DNA from 4 places in the Arthrobacter sp. SD76 genome. Region 2 is predicted to be linked to each of the others. Evidence: riboswitches for the same ligand, from Rfam matches in the RefSeq annotation. Region 2 holds a riboswitch; each other region holds the start of a gene.
What was found. Region 2 has a riboswitch for thiamine pyrophosphate ahead of ACPEE0_RS00265 (ECF transporter S component). Riboswitches for the same ligand answer to the same signal wherever they lie in the genome.

Region 1: it holds a riboswitch for thiamine pyrophosphate, as region 2 does, so the genes downstream of both, thiD (bifunctional hydroxymethylpyrimidine kinase/phosphomethylpyrimidine kinase) here and ACPEE0_RS00265 (ECF transporter S component) in region 2, are expected to answer to the same signal.
Region 3: it holds a riboswitch for thiamine pyrophosphate, as region 2 does, so the genes downstream of both, thiO (glycine oxidase ThiO) here and ACPEE0_RS00265 (ECF transporter S component) in region 2, are expected to answer to the same signal.
Region 4: it holds a riboswitch for thiamine pyrophosphate, as region 2 does, so the genes downstream of both, thiC (phosphomethylpyrimidine synthase ThiC) here and ACPEE0_RS00265 (ECF transporter S component) in region 2, are expected to answer to the same signal.

The regions. Positions count from the first base shown of each region.
Region 1 is NZ_JBNBLR010000001.1:1,676,229-1,679,427, reverse strand. Features, by position in the region: partial or broken gene thiD (bifunctional hydroxymethylpyrimidine kinase/phosphomethylpyrimidine kinase) at 1-1,177, opposite strand, end outside; TPP riboswitch at 1,269-1,366, opposite strand; gene ACPEE0_RS08345 (Rne/Rng family ribonuclease) at 1,511-3,199, opposite strand, start outside.
Region 2 is NZ_JBNBLR010000001.1:63,996-67,194, forward strand. Features, by position in the region: gene ACPEE0_RS00245 (iron-containing redox enzyme family protein) at 1-269, opposite strand, end outside; gene ACPEE0_RS00250 (DUF4383 domain-containing protein) at 331-789, opposite strand; gene ACPEE0_RS00255 (hypothetical protein) at 901-1,107, opposite strand; gene ACPEE0_RS00260 (heme-degrading domain-containing protein) at 1,104-1,655, opposite strand; TPP riboswitch at 1,736-1,872, shown strand; partial or broken gene ACPEE0_RS00265 (ECF transporter S component) at 1,931-2,553, shown strand; gene ACPEE0_RS00270 (ABC transporter ATP-binding protein) at 2,553-3,199, shown strand, end outside.
Region 3 is NZ_JBNBLR010000001.1:1,231,828-1,235,026, forward strand. Features, by position in the region: gene ACPEE0_RS06125 (RNB domain-containing ribonuclease) at 1-397, opposite strand, end outside; gene thiE (thiamine phosphate synthase) at 496-1,227, opposite strand; TPP riboswitch at 1,255-1,373, shown strand; gene thiO (glycine oxidase ThiO) at 1,366-2,685, shown strand; gene thiS (sulfur carrier protein ThiS) at 2,682-2,918, shown strand; partial or broken gene ACPEE0_RS06145 (thiazole synthase) at 2,923-3,199, shown strand, end outside.
Region 4 is NZ_JBNBLR010000001.1:1,548,393-1,551,591, forward strand. Features, by position in the region: partial or broken gene thiC (phosphomethylpyrimidine synthase ThiC) at 1-1,558, opposite strand, end outside; TPP riboswitch at 1,553-1,660, opposite strand; partial or broken gene ACPEE0_RS07595 (amidohydrolase family protein) at 1,740-2,827, shown strand; gene ACPEE0_RS07600 (VOC family protein) at 2,917-3,199, shown strand, end outside.

The DNA.
Region 1 (3,199 bases), 1.6 Mb from region 2:
CGTAGCTGCCCGACGCCGAGGCCGCGGTGAGGTGGTCGACGTAGGACTTTGTCACGGGGCCGAGTTCGGCCCGGACGGGACGCGTGCTCAGCCAGGACCGGTGCAGCTCGGACTCAACCTCCAGGCACTGCTGCGCGGATCCGGCCCAGAACAGCTGCTCCGCCTCCGTGGGGGCCAGGGCGCTTGCCCGTGCCAGCACGCGGGAGTAGCCGTTCAGGTAAATGGCGTCCTGGGCCAGGTAGTAGGCAAATTCCCGTTCCGGCAGGCTGCCCGAGACCAGGCCGCGGATGAAGTCCAGGCGGTAGATGGCATCCAGGTCCGCTTCGGCTTCCGCCCGGAGCAGGGCCTCAAACGCCCCCCGGCTGCGGAACGGGCCGCAGGTGGTGGAAGTGGTGCACCGGCCCGTTCCCGGTCCCTACCTCAAGCCGGGCAGAGTCCCCCAGCGCTCCTGCCAGCCAGGGCTTCACTTCCCGCAGCGCCGATTCCCAGTCCCCAGCCGCGCCTGCACCGTGGCCATTGCAGAGGACAGCGAGCAGCCCGTTCCGTGGCTGTTCCTGGTGGCCACCCGCTCCCCCGGCACCTCGATGACTTCGGTCCGCAGCAGGCCGGCGGTGTTGACCAGGGCGTCCGGGCACTGCGCACCTGACAGGTGGCCGCCCTTCACCAGCACGGTTGCTCCGGTGGCGTCGGCCAGCTTCCGGCCTTGTTCCAGGGCCCCGGCCCAGGAATCCTGGGGCTCTTCGCCCACGAGCATCGCAAGTTCGGCCAGGTTCGGCGTGATGAGGTGGGCCAGCGGCAGCAGGTCGCGAAGCGCCGCCTCGGCGGATTCCTGGAGCAGCCGGTCGCCGCTGGTGGCCACCATCACCGGATCGAGGACCACGACGGCGGGACGCACCTTCTCCAGCCAGGTCCGGACTGTGGCGATCACCCCGGCGTCGCCCAGCATGCCGATTTTGACGGCGTCGATGGTGATGTCGTCGCTGATGGCGTCCAGCTGGCTGGCGAGGAATGACGCGGGCGGCAGGTGGACTGCCGCCACGCCGCGGGTGTTCTGCGCTGTGAGCGCGGTGATGGCGGCCATGCCGTAGCCGCCGTGAGCTGCAATGCTTTTCAGGTCCGCCTGGATGCCGGCGCCACCCGACGGGTCCGAACCGGCAATGGACAGGACGCGCGGCACGTCCCGGCCTGCCGCCGGCCGGGCGGACGCGGCCTGGACGGTTGCATCCGGGACAGCGCCTGGCTGGGAAGTTTCCGCGGGTATTAAGAGCGTCGAAGACAAAAGACATCCCTTCGCCGGTACTAGCCGGACAGGTTCAACGGGTCTGGATCTCAGCCGGCCCTTCGCGCGGCACCCCGTGTCGGTTTCCCAGCCTAGCCGCTGACATGGGAGCCCGGGAAAAGTGACAGCCCCCGCATGCAGGAAGTCCCCGCTTCATGGACCGTTCCCCCCGGAATGCGGAGGGGAATCGTCCATGAAACGGGGACTTCCCGGTGGCTGGCCCTGCCCGGGCTAGAGCTCCGAGGCAGGAACGCCGACGCCCAGGATAATGGGCGCCTCGGCGGGCTTTGGCGCGCCTTCCTTGCCTTCCGGTGAGGACGCCGCGGGTTCCGGGGCCTTTGCAGCATGGGTATGTCCGGCACTGGCCGCCGGAACGTTCTCGTGCTGCTGCACGGTGGTTTCGTTGGCGGCACCCTGGGCGCGGCTGGCGCTGCGGTTGCGCCGCGGCCGGCGCTGGCGGGACTGTTCCACCGTGTGGTCAGACCAGTCCTTCCCAGCTTCCGCGGGGGCAACCGGCTGCTCCACCTGCGCCGGAACGGCCTCGGGCCGCTTGGCTTCCGGCTCTTCCGCCGGTGTTTCGGCGGCAGGTGCCGATTCGCCCAGGTGGGCGAACGCTTCGGCAAGCCTGTCCAGGGTGAGGGCCGGGCGGGGCTGCTGCTCTTCCGCATGCTCCACGAACGGAAGGACAACCTTCTCGCCGCCGAAGGTCAAGACAGCCGCAGGACGTGGCGGGGTGCCGGCGTCGTGCTTCTCTTCCACGGCCGGCGCTACCGGCTGGGCGGCCGACTGCGCCTGCCGGGCCGCCGCAACCTCGTCGTCATGCAGGTGCGCCGCGTGCGCGGCCGCCGCGATGTTGGCCAGGGCCAGCCGGGTGGCTTCAGCCTTGGCGTGGCGCTCGGCGTCGGCCGGGTCCGGATGGACGGTGTGGACATGCACCGCGGCTGCCGGGGCAGCCTCGGGCTGCTGGCCGCCGCGTCCGCGCCGGCGCTTGCGGTCAGGGCGTCCCCCGGGCTGGCTGCTGTCGGTCCGCTGGCCCTCGTTCCGGTGGCCTTCGGCCCGGGCGTCAGGCCGGTTGTCGGTGCGCTGGACATGGTGTTCGGCGGCAACGATGTTGGCGCGGCGGTGCTCCACGGGGTCGTCGTGGGTGACGACACCGCGTCCGGCGCAGGCCTCGCACTGCTCCCCGAAGACCTCCAGGAGCCCGGTGCCCATGCGCTTGCGGGTCATCTGGACCAGGCCCAGGGACGTGACCTCGGCGACCTGGTGCTTGGTACGGTCGCGGCCCAGGCACTCCACCAGCCGGCGCAGCACCAGGTCGCGGTTGGATTCCAGGACCATGTCGATGAAGTCGATGACGATGATGCCGCCGATGTCGCGGAGCCGGAGCTGGCGCACCACTTCCTCGGCTGCTTCGAGGTTGTTCTTGGTGACGGTTTCCTCCAGGTTGCCGCCGCTGCCCGTGAACTTGCCCGTGTTGACGTCCACCACGGTCATGGCTTCGGTGCGGTCGATTACCAGGGAACCGCCGGACGGGAGGAAGACCTTCCGTTCCAGGGCCTTGTGGATCTGCTCGTCGATCCGCCAGGCGGCGAAGATGTCCTGGTCCTTGGTCCACTTCTCGAGGCGGCCCACCAGGTCCGGGGCAACGTAGGTGACATAGGCCTCGATGGTGTCCCAGGCCTCTTCGCCGGAGACGATCAGCTTGGAGAAGTCCTCGTTGAAGACGTCGCGCACCACCTTGATGGTGAGGTCCGGTTCGCCGTACAGCAGTTCGGGAGCCAGGACCTTGGTGGAGGTGGACTGGCTTTCGATGCCTTCCCACTGGGCGCGCAGCCGGTTGATGTCGTGCGTGAGCTCTTCCTCGGACGCCCCTTCCGCCGCGGTGCGCACGATGACGCCGGCCTGCTCCGGGAGGCGGTC
Region 2 (3,199 bases):
GGCTTTTCCAGGGCCTGACGGACCTGGATCAGCCCGGCATCCCATTCCCACTCGTCCGTGACGCCGTCGAGGCCGGAGTAGTGCAGTTCGTACAGGCAGAAGAGGGCCAGCTGGGCATCGTCGTCGCCGATGATGTCCGCAGTTTCCGCCAGCCGGTTCAAGGTGAGCTCCCGCAGCCCGGCCAGGGCTTCGGCCGGGCCCGCCGGCGCACCCGCCAGGACGTCGAGCAGCATGCCGCTGATGGGGCCTCGGGGTTCCGGGATTCGCATGGGATGCTCCTTGGTTTCGGGTTGTGGCGGTGCCGTCTGCGCTGGCGGCAGGTGGGTCAGGTCAGGATTTCCGGCTGCCCGCCGGGGTGGTCCGTGGCGAGAGGAGGACGGCAATGACGATCATGGCCAGCCCCAGAATGAGGTGGAGCCAGTTGTCCGCATAGTTTTCGGGGATGAAGTTGGCGGGGGTCTCGTCCCCGATGAGCAGGCCGTACAGCCACAGGACCAGGTAGATGACGCCGCCGTACGTGAGGAAGTTCCGGGCCTGCCGGTGGGTGCGTGCCATGAACAGTCCGGCGGCGCCGAACAGGAGGTGGACAAGGTTGTGGAGGACGGACACCTGGAATATGCCCAGCAGCAGGGCCCCCGAGCCGGGTCCGGCGAAGCCAAGGGAGCCATAGTTGCTGGTAATGCCCGGAACGAACCCAAGGGTGCCGGCGAACAGGAAGACGCCGGCAACGCCCAGCGCGGACCACTGCAGTGCGGTCCGGACGCCGGGTGGACGGGTGCTGACTGCCATGTCCTGGACTCCTCGTACGCGGTGGAAACAACATAGTAAGCATGATTACTAATAAAAGCTAAGCAAGCTTGGTTTCCGCGCCCGGAGCTAAGGCCGGTCAGGATGTTCCCGTCAGGCCGGTCCGGTCCAGGTGTAGGGGTTCGGGTGGTGCCCGCCGCTGCGGGCCTGGTCGTACCCCTGCTGCCATGCCTTGCCGACGGCGGACACCAGCTCGGCCAGCAGGGGATAGTAGGGATGGTCCGGGCCGATAAAGATCATCTCGTCCTCCGCCCTGTCCACCGCCGCCCGGACGGGGTTGTCAGCGGGATTGCCGGTCATGGTGCCCCGTCAGCCCCGGCGGACCGCAACACCTCACGCATGGCCTCCACCACCAGGTCATGGTCCTGCACCTGCGGCAGTCCGGATACGGTGACGGTGGCAACTGCCCCCACCCCCGTTACGTAAACGGGGATAGAGCCGCCGTGGGCCGCATAGCGGCTCTGGTCGAACCAGCCTTCGTCCTCGATCCGGCCTCCGCGCAGGCGCCCGCGAAGCCCTACCAGCAGGGAGGGCACCTCGTACCGCGCAGCGGTCCGTTGCTTCGCCCGGATCCAGTGCTCGTTGTCCGGCGTGGCGCCCGGCAGTGCCACATGGAACAGCACCTGTTCACCCTTGGTGATGTCGATCGCGATGGGCAGGCTGCGCTCCTTGCCCAGCTCCACCAGGAGGAGGCCAAGGTTGAGCGCGTCATCCATCGAGAAGCCCGGGAACTGGAGTTCGTGGATTTCACCCTCGATGCGGCCGATGAGGGCCTGCAGGGATCCCTCCGGCTGGGCGTCCTCGGAGTCCGGGTCGAACTCGGTCACATGCGGCTCATTGGCGGTCATGGCCCACAATCTACCCCTGTCCAGGTGTAAACTGGACCACGCCCAACAGGGCAATCCAACGCATCATCCAAGCAAGCAACACATAACGACAGGGGAGCGCCGCCGTCGGACCTGGCAAGGCCGGGAACCGCAGGTGGGCGCTGAGAGTGCGGACAGCCGCAGACCCTCGAACCTGATCCGGTTAGTACCGGCGCAAGGGAGTCGAGTTCTCGAAGTCCGGCAGCGGCGAAGTGCCGACTGCCGTGCTTTCCCCTCCTGTTTCCCAGGAGGATTCCATGAGCACTGCAGCAATCAAGAAGACCACCAGCAAGTCCTGGCGCGTCGTGGACATCGTGGTGGCGGCCCTGATCGCCATCGCCGGCGGCGTCATCTTCTGGGCCTGGTCCAGGGCGCGGCCGCGGTGTCCGGCCCCATGAACGCCGTCTACCCGCCCCTGACCGGCCTGATCGCCGGCGGCTGGATGATCCCGGCCGTGCTGGGCATGCTGATCATCCGCAAGCCCGGCGCAGCCCTGTTCTGCGAGACGGTCGCAGCCACCGGTGAGCTCCTTATGGGCTCGCAGTACGGCGCGTCCGTGCTGTTCTCCGGCTTCGTCCAGGGCCTTGGCGCCGAAATCATCTTCGCGATCTTTGTCTACAAGAAGTTCAACCTGCCGGTGGCGCTGCTGGCAGGTGCTGCCGCAGGCCTGTTCTGCGGCCTGAACGACTCCTTCGCCCCGTGGGGATGGAACATCGCGTACGCCGGCGGCGACAAGCTGGCCTACATCATCTTTACCGCCATCTCCGGCGCGATCATCGCCGGTGCCCTGTCCTGGATCGCCACCCGCGGCCTGGCCAGGACCGGCGTCCTGAGCTCCTTCGCTTCCCGCAAGGCGGCAACGGAGCCCGTCTTCTCCTGATGCAGGCACCCAACCACCACGGCGCGGCCGGGGCGGTGCGGCCGGCCGCAGTCACGGCGCGTGGCTGGGGCTGGCGGCACGCCGGGCGCGCCAAGCCCGCCGTCCACGCCCTTGACCTGGACATTCTGCCGGGGGAGCGCGTCCTGCTGCTCGGACCCTCGGGCGCAGGCAAGTCCACGCTCCTGCATGCCCTCGCGGGGGTCCTGGGCGACGTGAACGACGACGGCGAGGCCGGCGATTCCGACGAGTCCGGTTCGCTCCTGGTCGACGGCGGGTCCCCCCGCGGCCAGCGCGGCCGTGCCGGCCTGATGCAGCAGGACCCCGAAACCCAGGTGGTCCTCTCCAGGGTCGGGGACGACGTCGCCTTCGGCGCCGAGAACCTCGCCGTGCCCCGCGACGCCATCTGGACTCGCGTGCACGAGGCGCTTGCCGACGTCGGGCTGTCCCACCTGCCGCTGGACCATCCGACGTCGGCGCTGTCCGGCGGGCAGAAACAGCGGCTTGCGCTGGCAGGCATCCTGGCGATGCGGCCCGGGCTGATCCTGCTGGACGAACCCACGGCCAACCTTGACCCGGCAGGTGTGCTGGAGGTCCGGGACGCCGTGGCACGCTGCCTGGACAAAACCGGGGCCACGCTGGTGGTGGT
Region 3 (3,199 bases), 1.2 Mb from region 2:
CCCCTTCGCTGATGACCTCCGGATGCAGCGGAATCCGGCCGTCGGGGGCATAGAAGGTCTGCCCGCGGCGGCGCGTTTCCTGGTCCAGCGGTCCGCCCGGCTTCACGAACGCCGGAACGTCGGCGATGGCGTACAGCACGTGGTAGCCGCCGCCGTCGGCCTCTATGAACAGCGCCTGGTCCAAATCCGTGGACGATGCCGGATCGATGGTGACGAAATCGACGCCGGTCAGGTCATGGGGCGGAAGCTCCAGCGCAGCCACGGCCGCCTCGGCGTCACGGACCGCATGCTCGGGGTACGGCCCGGGAAGCTCGAGCTCGCTCCGCAGCGCGCCCAGGGCCTCTTCCAGCGCATTGTTGTGCTCGTGGACGTTGGGAGCCAGCCGATGGTGTGACACGAAAATCAGCCTAGCCCGAAGACCGCCGATTATGCAGGCCATCGGCGGGATGAACGGCAGGGCCGTGTTGCCCCGCCGGCAGTTCAGGACCCGCCAGTTCAGGAGCCGGCAGCATCCAGGGCGGCCAGGAGTGAGGCCGCCGCTGCGGCGGGGTCCGCCGCTTCGGTGATGGCCCGCACCACCACAATCCTCCGGGCTCCCGCTGCCACCACCTCGCTGACGTTGGAGTGGTCGATGCCGCCGATGGCGAACCACGGCACCTCGTTAGCGGCTTTGGCGGTGGCTGCCGCAGCGTATTTCACCAGGTCGGGTCCCACGGCGGCCCGACCCGGTTTGGTGGGGGTGGCCCAGACCGGCCCCACGCAGAAGTAGTCCAGCCCGGCAGGTCCGGCCGTGGCAACGAGGGCCGCATCCACCTGGTCCGGAGTGTGGCTGGAGAGTCCAATGGCGGCGTTGCCGTTCAGCAAGGTGCGGGCCGCGGGCAGGGGGAGGTCCTTTTGGCCGATGTGGAACACCGGAGCGCCGGACAACACGGCGATGTCGGCGCGGTCGTTCACTGCCCACAGCCTGCCATGGCGCTGCGCGGCTTCCTTCAGGACGGCCAGCAGTTCCAGTTCCTCGGCAGCCTCGATGGCCTTGTCGCGGAGCTGGATGATATCCACTCCGCCGGCGAACGCGGCATCCACGAACTCCGCGAAGTCGCCGCGGTCACGGCGGGCGTCAGTACAGAGGTAGAGACGGGCAGTCTTGAGCCCGGCGGTTCCCCCGGCGGTGGTGAAGGCATCGGTTGCGGAGGCGCCGGCAGCGGAAGGGGAGTGGGACACATTCATGGCTGCAAGCCTAGTTCCTCTACACTTGCCTCGTACTGCGGGAGCCTGCGGCAGCTGTCATAAAGCGCCGGGCTGAGAGGGCGTCAGAGCCGACCGCTTGACCTGATCCGGGTAATGCCGGCGTAGGGAAGGAGACACATGGGCACCCCCAACACGGCACCCCCGCAACCCACCAACGGCACCGTCAGGGCCGACGTCGCGGTCATTGGCGGCGGAGTTGTGGGCCACGTGATCGCCTGGGAGGCACTGCGCTCGGGCCGCAGCGTCGCGCTGATCGATGACGCACCCGGCAGCGGCGCCAGCTGGGCCGCCGCAGGGATGCTGGCGCCGGTGAGCGAGCTGCACTACCAGGAAGAGGACCTCCTCGACCTGATGCTCGCATCCTCGGCCCGGTGGCCCGGTTTTATCGCCGACCTGGCCGCTGCGTCCGGCGAAAGGACCGGATACCTGACGACGCCGACCCTCGCCGTGGGTGCCGACGCCGCCGACCGCCGGGCCTTGATGGATTTGCGCGCGGTCCAGCAGGCCAACGGCCTGGCTGTTGAGCCTTTGACCGTCCGCGAGGCGCGGCGGCGGGAACCGTTGCTGAGCCCCGCCATCGCCTGCGCACTTGACACCCCCGCCGACCACCAGGTCGATCCCAGGCGCCTGGTGTCCTGCCTTCGCAACGCCCTGGCGGGGGAAACTGCCAGCAGCGGCCGCGCAGCTGCGGGTGCAGTGGATGGGTATGCCGTGCCGGACAGGGCCGTTGGACTGCTGTGGGCTGATGGCACTGTTGCGGGAGTCCGGCTTGCCGGACGCGGTACAGTCCTGGCCGGAGAAACCGTGGTGGCCAACGGACTGGATGCCGCTGCGCTGGCGGACCTGCCTGAGGGCCTGCACCTGCCGCTGCGGCCGGTGCACGGGGACATCCTCCGGCTCGCCGTACCGCAGCACCTCCAGCCGCTGGTCACGGCCACCGTACGCGGACTGGTCCGCGGTGTACCCGTGTACATCGTCCCCCGGGAGGACGGGACGGTGGTGATCGGAGCCACCCAGCGTGAGGATGCCCCCGCCAGGGGCGTTGCAGCCCCACAAGCTGCCCGGTCCGCTGCCGGAACGGTATCCGCCGGCGGTGTCTACCAGCTCCTCCGGGACGCGCAGGTCCTGGTCCCCGCCGTCGCCGAGCTGGAATTGCTGGAGTGTACGGCGCGGGCCCGGCCGGCGACCCCGGACAACGCCCCGCTCCTGGGCAGGGTGCCCGCCGCTCCAGGCTCCACCCCGGGCGGGCACATCGCGGGCCTGGTCATCGCCACCGGATTCTTCCGGCACGGCGTCCTCCTGTCACCCGCAGCCGGTGCCATCTGCCGGGACCTGATGGACGGCACAACGGACCCCCGCTGGGAGCCGTTCAACCCTGGCCGCTTCTCCGGCCGCGAATCCTCCGCTGCAAGCGTCAACATCAAGGAGACAGCATGAACATCACCCTGAACGGAAACCACCATACGGTGGCTGAGGGGGCGTGCATCACCACGCTCGTCAGCCAGGTCACCGGCCGCACCGTGGGGGCTGACGGCCAGGCCAGCGACGGGAACAGGCTGGGCGTCGCCGTGGCGCACAACGCACAGGTGGTTCCCCGGAGCCAATGGTTCGCGACGGCGCTCGCCGACGGTGACGACGTCGAGCTTGTCACGGCAGTGCAGGGAGGCTGACACCATGACGGAATCCACCACCCTGACCTCCACGGCTGCACCCGGCCTGGATGATGTCCTGGTCATCGACGGCGTGCCCCTTGGCGTCCCGGCTCATCATGGGAACCGGCGGCGCGCCGAGCCTGGACGGGCTTGGCGCGGCGCTCCTCGCCTCCGGCACGTCCCTGACCACCGTGGCGATGCGGCGCTACTCCACTGCGGAAACGGGCTCGCTGTTCCAGCTCCTGGTGGACCACGGCATCCGGGTCCTGCCGAACACCGCCGGATGCTTCACCGCCCGG
Region 4 (3,199 bases), 1.5 Mb from region 2:
GGGCGAACTGGTCGCGCCACCGGAATTCGAAGCGCGCCTTGGACAGGGCGTCATCGCGTTCGTGCGCGCCGGGGTGGCCCTTCGCCAGGTCCGCAGCGTGCGCTGCAATCTTGTAGGTGATGACCCCCGTCTTGACGTCGTCCTTGTTGGGCAGGCCCAGGTGTTCCTTCGGTGTCACGTAGCAGAGCATCGCGGTGCCGTAACGGGCGATTTCCGTGGCGCCGATGGCTGAGGTGATGTGGTCGTAGCCGGGTGCCACGTCGGTAACCAGGGACCGAGGGTGTAGAAGGGCGCACCCTTGCACAGCTCCTGCTGGCGCTCCACGTTTTCACGGACCAGGTGGAAGGGGATGTGCCCGGGACCTTCCACCATCACCTGGACGTCGTACTCCCAGGCGCGCAGGGTGAGCTCGGCCAGCGTGTCCAGTTCGGCAAACTGGGCGGCGTCGTTCGCGTCGGCCGTGGCACCCGGCCGCAGACCGTCGCCAAGCGAAAACGCGACGTCGTACCTGGCGAAGATCTCACACAGCTCATCGAAGTGTGTGTACAGGAAATTCTCCTGGTGGTGCGCCAGGCACCAGCCGGCCATGATGGAGCCGCCGCGCGACACGATGCCCGTGACCCGGTTTGCAGTCAGCGGCACGTAGCGCAGGAGGACGCCGGCGTGCACCGTCATGTAGTCCACGCCCTGTTCGCACTGCTCAATGACGGTGTCGCGGAAGATCTCCCAGGTCAGCTTGTTGGCTTCGCCGTTGACCTTCTCCAGCGCCTGGTAGATGGGCACGGTACCGATCGGTACGGGGGGAGTTGCGGATGATCCATTCGCGCGTGGTGTGGATGTCATCACCGGTGGAGAGGTCCATCACGGTGTCCGCGCCCCACTGCGTGGCCCACTGCAGCTTGTCCACCTCTTCCGCGATGGAACTGGTGACCGCGGAGTTGCCGATGTTGGCGTTGATCTTCACCAGGAACGCCTTGCCGATGATCATCGGCTCCGACTCAGGGTGGTTGATGTTGCTGGGAATGATGGCGCGGCCCGCCGCCAGTTCACTGCGGACCAGCTCCACGTCGCAGTTTTCGCGCAGTGCCACGAAGCGCATTTCGGGGGTGATGATGCCCTGCCGGGCGTAGTGCATCTGGGTTACCGTCCGGCCCCCGACGGCGCGGCGGGGCACCGGCTGCGCGCCCTTCCACTCGGCTGACGCGGCGCCGCGGCGGACGGCCGAGCGGCCGTCGTCGAGCAGGTTCCTGCCCCTGCCGCTGTACGCCTCGGTATCTCCCCGCCCGGCGATCCATGCTGCCCGGAAGGGCGGCAGCCCCCTCACCGGATCACTGCCTGGCCCGGCAGTCCGGTAGGTGCGGAAAGGCGGGTTCGCGTCTCCGTTGGGGGACGGTTCCAGGGAGATTTCCGTTACGGGAACCCGGATGCCCGATCCATCGTCGATGAAGGCCAGCGCATGCGACGCCAGGGACCGGGTGGCAGTTGCTGGTTTCCCCTCCGGCAGCACGTTCCCGGACTGGTTTTGGGCAGGGCTCAGCTGTTCATTTGGTGTACTCAAGGAATACTCACTTCCTTCGCCGGCATTACCCGGACAGGTTCGACGGTCGCAGGCTGCCTCAGCCCGATCTCAGCCCCTGCAGGGGCACCCGTGTGGTCAGGAACGAAGCTACCACAGCCGGTCCGCCGATCCTTGTCACAACTGCCGGTGTTAGCCTGACTGGCGACGAAAAGGGGATCCGATGCCGGAAATCATAGAATTCAGCGGCCCTGTGCTGACCGGGCCGGCCAGCGAACACCGCGGCCTGTGGTCCGTGGACGGGGCGCTGACATCTGTCCGCCCGCAGCAGGCTCCGGGCCGGGTGCTGGACGGCTGGGTGCTGCCCGGCCTGGTGGATGCGCACTGCCACATCGGGCTGGGGCCGGAGGGTCCGGTGGACTCCGCTGCCGCGGCGGACCAGGCCCGTGCGGACCTGGCTGCCGGCACGCTGCTGGTGCGTGACGCCGGCTCGCCGGCTGACACCCGGTGGATGCAGGGCGGCCGGGACTTCCCGGTGCTGATCCGGGCCGGGCGCCATGTGGCCCGCACACGCCGCTACCTCCGCGGCTTCGCTGACGAGGTGGAACCGGAGCACCTCGTGGAGGCCGTGCGCAAACAGGCCCGCGACGGCGACGGCTGGGTCAAGCTCGTCGGGGACTGGATCGACCGCGGGGCCGGGGACCTGGCACCCTCGTTTCCTGCCGCCGTCGTCCGGGATGCTGTCCGGGCCGCCCATGACGAAGGCGCCCGGGTGACTGCCCATTGCTTCGCCGAAGACACCCTCGACCAGATGCTGGATGCGGGCATCGACTGCATCGAGCACGCCACCGGCCTCCTGCCCGGCATCTTCCCCGGTTTGCGGAACAGGGCGTGCCGATCGTCCCCACCCTGGTCAACATCGCCACGTTCCCCGATATCGCTGCGCAGGCACGGCACAAATTCCCGCGCTACGCGGCGCACATGATGGCCCTGTGGGAGCGGCGCCTGGAGCGCGTGGGTGAGGCCTACGACGCCGGCGTGAGGATTTTCGCAGGGACGGACGCCGGCAGCGTCATCAGGCACGGGCGGATCGCCGACGAGATCCTTGCCCTGCACCAGGCAGGCCTGCCCATGGCGGCTGCGCTGGACGCCGCCTGCTGGTCGGCACGGGAGTGGCTCGGAGCGGACGGCGTGGCTGAGGGGGCGCGTGCCGACGTGGTTGTCTGCCGAAAGGATCCGCGTACCCGCCCGGAGGCCGTCCGGGACCTTTCCCACGTGGTGCTGGGAGGCCGCATCATCTCAGGGCCATAAGAAGGCTCTTGGAATAAATTGAAGCTTCAAGGAATTTTAACTGTGACAGGCCGTGTCCTCCGTGCGGCCGCCAGTACAGGGAGCATTCAATGACCGCAGAAGCCACCAGCCAGGACCTTCTTCCTGCCGACCTCACCATGGGCACCGTGATGCTCAAGGTCGGTGACATGAAGGTCATGACCGACTACTACCAGCGCGCCCTCGGCCTCGACGTTGTTGCCGAGCAGGACGGCGGCCTCTACCTCGGCCGCCTCCGGAAGCCGCTTGTCCACCTGGCGCCCGCGCCGGGGCTGAACCTTCCGGGCAGGGGGGAGGCGGGCCTCTTCCACACTGCGCTGCTGTTCGAGGACCAGGCCTCCCTCGCCGCAACCG